2 regions of the Pseudoalteromonas sp. J2K-J031 genome follow, and region 2 is predicted to be linked to the other one. Evidence: predicted binding sites of a transcription regulator. Region 2 holds the regulator's gene; the other holds the start of a gene.

The links. Region 2 encodes FliA, which starts transcription of late flagellar genes. Its sites were predicted from a motif close to CTAAAGNTNNNNNNNNNNNNGCCGATA; they were not measured.
Region 1: pomA (flagellar motor protein PomA) is a predicted target of FliA. The motif match lies at 1,802-1,828, and genes of this name have one in related genera.

Annotation. Positions count from the first base shown of each region.
Region 1 covers NZ_CM200279.1:829,654-833,971, forward strand. The annotation lists gene dxs (1-deoxy-D-xylulose-5-phosphate synthase) at 1-395, opposite strand, end outside; gene ispA ((2E,6E)-farnesyl diphosphate synthase) at 507-1,397, opposite strand; gene AC3KZC_RS03795 (exodeoxyribonuclease VII small subunit) at 1,398-1,640, opposite strand; gene pomA (flagellar motor protein PomA) at 1,902-2,663, shown strand; gene AC3KZC_RS03805 (flagellar motor protein MotB) at 2,669-3,589, shown strand; gene AC3KZC_RS03810 (hypothetical protein) at 3,787-4,263, shown strand; gene AC3KZC_RS03815 (DNA topoisomerase III) at 4,315-4,318, shown strand, end outside.
Region 2 covers NZ_CM200279.1:2,635,564-2,639,881, reverse strand. The annotation lists gene flhF (flagellar biosynthesis GTPase FlhF) at 1-1,192, shown strand, start outside; gene AC3KZC_RS11885 (MinD/ParA family ATP-binding protein) at 1,185-2,042, shown strand; gene AC3KZC_RS11880 (RNA polymerase sigma factor FliA) at 2,089-2,772, shown strand; gene cheY (chemotaxis response regulator CheY) at 2,818-3,201, shown strand; gene AC3KZC_RS11870 (protein phosphatase CheZ) at 3,219-3,989, shown strand; gene AC3KZC_RS11865 (chemotaxis protein CheA) at 4,006-4,318, shown strand, end outside.

The DNA.
Region 1 (4,318 bases), 1.8 Mb from region 2:
CCTAGAGCAGCTGAAATTGAGGTACTTGAATGGCCTACACTAAATGTATCGTATAGGCTTTCTTCTCGATATGGAAATGGGTGTAAACCATTCTTTTGACGAATGGTATGCATTTGGTCACGTCGACCCGTTAGAATTTTGTGTGGGTATGCTTGATGACCCACATCCCAAATCAGACGGTCTTCGGGTGTGTTATACACATAATGCAACGCAACTGTCAGTTCTACAGTGCCAAGGCCAGACGCAAGGTGGCCACTGCTTTGTGATACTGATGTGAGTAAATATTCTCTTAATTCAGTACTTAAAGCAGTTAATCGCTCTTGAGGGAGCTCGCGTAATTGTGCTGGCTCATCGATTAAACCCAATAAGGGATATTTGCTATTATCAACGGTCATGATATTTAATGATTATCCTTACTTTACTGGCTCGATTATACATTAAAAATGCGCTTGTTCTTTTTCTTTTGTTGTTTCAAGCGGCATAATTTAAGGCTTTGTATTTAGTTGTTAGTGATCTCTAGAAACGATATACGCGGCTAATTGTGCTAATAGTGTCGTATCTTCAGGTATTTTTGCTAATGCGTTAAGTGCATTTTCATATAATTGCTGAGATTTTAATTTCGCTTGTTCTAACCCTAAAAGAGCTGGGTATGTTGATTTATTTGCTTCTAAATCAGATCCTTGAGGTTTGCCTAACGTAGCCGTATCTCCCTCAATATCAAGAATATCGTCTTGCACTTGAAACGCTAAGCCAATATTTTCGCCAAAGACATTCAAGTGATGCAAAATTTCAGGCGTTGCTTTGGGGGCACAAATGGCACCCATTGTAATCGCACTTGTTAATAATGCACCTGTTTTCAATTGATGGATTTGCTCTAATTGATCTAGGTTTATTACGCGATTGGTAGCTGAAATATCTAAGGCCTGCCCACCACACATCCCCTTTAAACCTGATGCTCGAGCTAAGTTTGCTACCAACATGACTTGCTGCTGCGCGCTAATCGCTTTGAAGCGGTTAGATGATAATATTTCAAATGCGAATGTTTGCAGCGCATCCCCCGCCAAAATAGCTGTTGCTTCATCATATGCAATATGACAAGTGGGCTTTCCTCTGCGTAAATCATCATCATCCATGGCTGGTAAGTCATCATGAATTAAAGAGTAGCTATGAATACATTCAACCGCTGCTGCCACTAAATCTAAGTCATCAGGATTAGCTCCTAATATTTCTCCAGTGACATATGTCAGGCAAGGGCGGATGCGCTTACCTCCGTTGAATAAACTGTAACGGGATGCGGCAAGCAAATTTGGGTCAGTAATCATAGGTTGAGCTAATAAAGTATCAAGGATACGCTCAACTCGAAGCTGATTATCTAAAATGAGTCTTTTTATAGTCACTTATTCAGCTGCCGCTTCAAAAGGAGTTAATTTGGCTTGCGGATCATTTCCCATTAAAATGCTGACTTTTTGCTCAGCATGTTGCAATTTAGTAGATGAGACTTGTGCTAATTGGATACCACGCTCGAATTGTTTAAGCGACTGTTCAAGTGTGAGATTACCAGTTTCCATATCTGCTACTATGCTGCTCAGTTCATGCATTGCATCTTCAAAACTGAGGTTTTCTGGTTTTTTAGTTGCCATATTGTCGTCATATCATGGGATTGAGTTAGTTAATGGGGGATTCTAGGGGGAATCGGGTTGTAATTCAATTTATCTCACTGTCTTAATAAAAAACAGTGGCATGATGCGCTGGAGTCATGCTTAAAAAATGCTTTCAAATTAAAATTAACGCTATAGTTAGATTTAAGTTATTTTAGAGTTTGCCGATACTAAAAACGACCTATATTATAAGTACAGTTTTATGTTAACTAATGATTTTTATAGATTTCCCTCGGAGGGCCAGTGGATTTAGCAACGTTAATAGGCATGGTAGGTGCAATAGGCTTTATCGTCATGGCGATGATTCTAGGTGGCGACCTTGGTATGTTCGTCGATATCCCTTCAGTTTTGATTGTATTTTGTGGTTCGTTATTTGTTGTGTTATCCAACTTTACCATGGGGCAATTTTTTGGTATTGGAAAAGTGGCTGGTAAAGCGTTTATGTTTAAAATCGAAAGCCCTGATGAGTTAATTGAAAAAGCAGTGGAATTAGCTGATTCGGCTCGTAAAGGGGGTTTTTTAGCATTAGAAGAAGCTGAAATTCCAAACGCTTTTATGCAAAAAGGCATAAACATGCTCGTAGATGGTCACGATGCAGATGTCGTTCGAGAAACATTACAAAAAGATATTACACTCACCTCCGAACGCCACGATGCTGGCTCTACCTTATTCAAAGCATTAGGTGACGTGGCACCTGCAATGGGCATGATTGGTACTTTAATCGGCTTAGTTGCTATGTTATCAAACATGGACGATCCAAAAGCGATTGGTCCTGCTATGGCGGTAGCCTTATTAACCACCTTATATGGTGCGTTTTTAGCAAATGTAATCGCAATTCCAATCGTTGCAAAGCTTCAAGTCCGTAAAGCGGAAGAAGAGCTTAATCAAAACTTGATATTAGATGCGGTGCTTGGTATTCAAGATGGCCAAAATCCAAAGGTCATCGAAGGTATATTGAAAAACTATCTACCAGAATCTAAACGTAATGTAGATACGGAGGGTTAGCCGATATGTCGGAAGCCAAGTGTAAGTGTCCACCTCCAGGGCTTCCAGCTTGGATGGGAACGTTTGCTGATTTAATGTCGTTATTGATGTGCTTCTTTGTGCTGTTGCTGGCGATGTCTGAAATGGATGTGCTTAAATTTAAACAAATAGCAGGTTCAATGAAATTTGCATTTGGTGTGCAAAATAAATTAGAAGTCAAAGATATTCCAAAAGGAACAAGTGTCATCGCGATGGAGTTCAGGCCAGGAAAACCGGATCCGTCGCCAATTGAAACTATTCAGCAGCAAACGTCTGAAATGACCCAGCAAATGTTGGAGTTTCAGGCTGGTGATGAAGATTCAGCAGGCGGTCGCCAGGAGCAGCGAGGAAACAAACGGGGTGGTGAGTCACAAAGCACCGCTAAGTCGGAAGCTGCAGCATCCGAAAAAACAGCTGATCAAGAGCAAGTTAATGAATTAGTTAAAAAAATAGCACAGCAACTTGAAGAACAAATTCAAGATGGTGCTATTGAGCTTGAATCCTTAGGTCAGCAAATTATTATTCGTATTCGTGAAAATGGCTCTTTTCCATCGGGTAGCGCATTTTTACAACCCCAATTTAAGCCAATTATTCAAAAAATAGCGGTTTTGCTCAAAGATGTGCCAGGTGAAATTACCGTATCGGGACATACGGATGATTATCAAGTAAGTAATGAGCTGTATTTTAATAATTGGGATTTATCAGCAAAACGTTCTGTTGCGGTTGCGAGTGAAATGCAAAAAGTGTCAGGTTTTGATAAAAATCGTATGGTTGTAATTGGTCATGCAGATACTCGTCCTATGGTTCCAAATGAAGATAGTGAGTCACGTAAGCGAAATCGTCGAGTTGAAATCTCAATCATGCAAGGTAAGGCAAAAGAGTCTGACCCAATTGATGTACAAAAATAAGTTATTTGTTGATTTTTTTAATGAAAAAAGATTAACTAGGCTGGCTAAGCAATCTAGTTTAGTTTTTATTTAAGGACAAATGAAATGAAGAAAATCGATAAATATACGTATATGCCAGGTAATGGTGGTGGTGACGATAGTAATCCACCTGATAAGCCACCGGTGAAAAAAGATTAATTCAAATGCCTGAATGGTATGTGGCTATATTAAAAATAGTAAACAGCAGTATGGTTTTTTTGTTATTACCTGCTGCTGTTATTTTTTTTGTGCGCAAGGATAAGCTCGCCTTTAATTTCGTGTTAGTAACAATCTTCTTTTTTTTAATCGGCAATTTGTCTGAGTCGTTTATAAAAACGGTAGATAAAGATATGTTTGTCTACAGGTATCTTTTTTGGGCTGCAATCGATATTGCGTGGATGGCTGTAATCGCTAACTGGGCTTTAAAAGATAAAGTTTATTTATGGCAAAGTATTATTGGTCAATTAATTGTTGTATCAGCCCCTTTACTGCAATTATTTCGATTGTTGGACCGTCACCTTTGGGATTTATCCTACAGCAATTATCTTTATCAAACGCTTTTACCTATCATCAATATAGCAACGTTAATTGTATGCTATCTCCCTTTATTGTTAATTCTCAGAAAAAGAAAAAAATTACAGCATTTGTCTATTTAGTTATTCGAGTGTTAAAATACTGGATATATAACCAGTTAAAATTGATTTCTTATGA
Region 2 (4,318 bases):
GGGTCAATTTGTTCGCCCTCGTGCAATGCAAGTAAAGCCAGAGCCAGAAGCAAAGGTGGCAGACAGCCTTGAAGCATTATTGAATCGTCAAGCAACTAAGCCACAATCTTCAACTTTATCAAGTATGTTAGAAAAACAACAAAAAGTTTCAACATCGCATTGGTATAAAGGCCCTGAAGAAGATGATTTGATACCTGATACTAAAAAAGTACCAGAAAAGACCGTTGAACCTTTGTTAAATGTTCACCCTCGAAACGATGCTGAAATTAAAGCAATGCGCGATGAAATGTTTGCAATTCGTCAACTATTGGAGCACCAAGTATCTGGTTTAATGTCACAAGACTTAGCTCGTAAAGACCCGACAAAAGCTTACATGGTTGATAGATTAAAAGGCATGGGGATCGGCAGTGAAGTGGCAGAGCAAATGGCGTGTTTTATTCCTGATGATGTGTCAGAGAAAAAAGCATGGCAAGCTTTACTTGAAATGGTACAAAGCCAACTTTATACCAGTAACAATGAAATTTTGCGTAATGGTGGTGTTTTTGCATTGGTGGGCCCAACAGGTGTTGGCAAAACGACCACAGTTGCAAAGTTAGCGGCTTTAGGTGCTCAAAAATTTGGCGCTGATAAAATAGCGCTAATCACAACAGATACTTACCGTATTGGTGCATATGAGCAGCTTGCAACTTATGGTCGAATTATTGGTTGTCCAGTTAAGCAGGTCAAAGATGCAAATGAATTAGCAGAAATGCTTTATCATTTAAGAAATAAGCGTCTAGTATTAATTGACACAGCAGGTATGAGTCAACGAGACTTACGTTTAACAGAGCAGTTGAATACCTTAATGAAAAATGCCAGAGTGGACATTCGCAGCTATTTAGTACTGAGCGCCACAGCGCAACATGAAGTATTGCAAGAAACAGTAAAACACTTCAAAAAGGTACATCTAAGTGGTTGTATATTCACAAAACTTGATGAATGTCTTAGTTTAGGAGAGATTATTAGTATAGCGATTCAAAATCGCCTCCCAATAGGGTATCTTACTAATGGTCAACGGGTTCCTGAGGATATTCGAGTGGCAAATGCAGAAAAACTAGTAAAAAAGGCTGAACAACTGTTCGCAAAACGTGCAAACACGCAATTTAAAAGACATCCAAACTTGGAGTCTCATGCAGTAGGGATGTATGATTAATACAGTTTTAGATCAAGCAAGTGGCCTGCGGAGAATGAATCAAACAAATCAAGCTGTGAAAGTAATTGCAGTGACGGGCGGAAAAGGAGGCGTAGGTAAAACTAATGTCTCGCTTAATATGGCAATCGCAATGGGGCAACAAGGCCAGCGAGTTCTTGTTCTTGATGCGGATTTAGGGCTTGCCAATTGTGATGTTATGCTCGGATTGCGAGTAGAGCGCAATTTATCTCATGTATTGTCTGGTGAATGTGAGCTTGAAGATATTTTAGTTGAAGGGCCTCATGGCATTCGCATAGTACCTGCGTCATCTGGTTCACAGAATATGGTGGAGTTGTCACCTGCAGAACATGCGGGGCTAATCCGTGCTTTTGGTGAACTTAATGCTGACTACGACGTACTAATTGTTGATACTGCAGCGGGTATTTCAGATATGGTATTGAGCTTTTCGCGAGCAGCGCAAGATGTACTTGTAGTGGTCTGTGATGAACCTACGTCGATTACTGATGCTTACGCTTTAATTAAAATTTTAAGTCGCGAGCATGGCGTCTATAAATTTAAAATTGTAGCAAATATGGTGCGTAGTTTACGCGAAGGGCAAGAGCTGTTTGCTAAGTTATCAAAAGTAACAGATCGCTTTTTGGATGTTGCTTTGGAGTTAGTGGCAACGGTGCCATTTGACGAAAATATGCGAAAATCTATTCGCAAGCAAAAAACAATCGTTGATTTATTTCCAAAATCACCGGCAGCCATCGCATTTAAAACTCTTGCAGCCAAAGCTGCTAAATGGCCTATTCCAAATCAACCTTCAGGGCATTTGGAGTTTTTCATCGAAAAATTAGTAAATCGCTGAGGCCTAGTGAGTGAGTAAAGTTTCCGGCTACTGCAATACTGAGCAAATGACCAACCTGATTGAACGACATGTTTCTTTGGTCAAAAGAATAGCTTATCACTTACTTGCCCGCCTACCTTCGAGCGTGCAACTTGATGATCTAACTCAATCAGGCATGATTGGTCTTATTGAGGCTGCAAAAAACTTTGACGGTACAAAAGGTGCAAGTTTTGAAACTTACGCTGGGATCCGTATCCGAGGAGCGATGCTTGATGAGATTCGTAAAGGCGATTGGGTGCCCCGTTCAGTACATAAAAACGCCAGAATGGTCGCTCAAGCTACATCAGAGCTAGAAGCAGAGTTAGGAAGAGAAGTAAAAGACATAGAAGTTGCTGAAAAACTTGATATTACGCTCAATGAATACCATGATATTCTTAATGATGTAAACAGTGGCAGGATTATTGGGATTGAAGACTTAGGTGTAGATGAAGATGTGTTACATAGTGACGATCAAGTTCATGCTTTTGATTCACCTTTTAATCATACTCAAACAGAAAAATTCAACCTTTCACTGGTTGAAGCAATAAAGAGTCTACCTGAGAGAGACGCACTCGTTTTATCACTTTATTACAACGATGAAATGAATTTAAAAGAAATAGGACTTATTCTTGATGTAAGTGAATCAAGGGTTAGTCAGATACATGGTCAGGCAATGGTTAAGCTCAAAGCTAAAATCACTGGCTGGATTTAATTAAGTATTTTGTGAATTTGGTTTTAAACCTCACTGGAGGATGTTTTGGATAAAAACATGAAAATTCTTGTGGTAGATGATTTTTCAACTATGAGAAGAATCATTAAAAATCTGTTAAGAGACTTGGGATTTACCAATGTTCAAGAAGCAGATGATGGGAGCACCGCATTACCAATGTTGCAAAATCAAGAGTTTGATTTTGTTGTAACTGATTGGAATATGCCTGGTATGCAAGGAATTGATTTATTAAGAGCTATTCGTGCTGATGATAAATTAAAGCATTTACCAGTTTTAATGGTTACTGCAGAAGCTAAAAAAGAACAAATTATTGCAGCAGCGCAAGCAGGAGTAAACGGTTATATTGTTAAGCCATTTACAGCAGCTACGTTGAAAACAAAACTGGATAAAGTGTTTGAGCGTTTAGGTTAAACAGGAAGGAGAGCTTCATGTCAGCCAGCGCTGCGCTTCATATTAACCTTGACCAAGCAAGGCATTTGGTTGCATTGCTTGAGCAAGGAGAGCAAGAACAAGCTAATGATTTTTTAATGGAATTGACAGCTGAAGGACAATCAGAACTCTTTGCTGAAGTAGGTAAACTAACTCGTCAATTACATGATTCTCTAAAGAATTTTCAGTTTGATGATAAAATTTCTGAGCTTACCAAAGAATCAATTCCAGACGCTAAGCAGCGACTAAACTATGTCATGGAAATGACAGAGCAAGCTGCAAATAAAACGATGGACGCAATAGAGGCTAGCTTACCTCTTGCTGATAAGTTAAGTGAAGATATAACCAAATTAAAGCCTTCATGGGATCGTTTGATGTCAAGAGATCTTCAATTAGGCGAATTTAAGTTACTTTGTAAAAATTTGGATCATTTTATCCAAAACACTCAATCCAATACCGATCAGTTGCATGGGTTAATGACACAAGTGCTGATGGCTCAAGATTACCAAGATTTAACCGGCCAGGTAATTCGTAGAGTGATTGAGCTCGTTAGAGAAGTTGAAGATAGTTTAATCTCGATGCTAACGGTGTTCGGATCGCCAGTAGATGGTCATAAAGTTGTACATGAGAAAAAAATAGAGGCAACTAAAGTTCATGATAAAGAACTTGATCAAGTTGCGGAAGGACCAATTATTGATGCTGCAGAGCGAGATGATGTGGTTTCGGGTCAAGATGAAGTTGATGACTTATTGTCAAGCTTAGGCTTCTAAATGGGAGAACAGCTGCATGAGCTTTGAAGTTGATGAAGATATTCTGCAGGATTTTTTGGTTGAGGCTGGAGAGATTTTAGAGCTCCTGTCTGAGCAATTGGTTGAATTAGAGAATAATCCAGAAAATACTGACTTATTGAATGCTATTTTCCGAGGCTTTCATACTGTTAAAGGTGGTGCAGGTTTTCTCTCAATGACAGAGTTGGTAGATGCATGTCATGGAGCTGAAAATATTTTTGACGTATTGCGTCAAGGAAAAAGAAAAGTTACATCTGAGTTAATGGATGTAATTCTTCAAGCACTTGATACGATAAATGAAATGTTTGCTA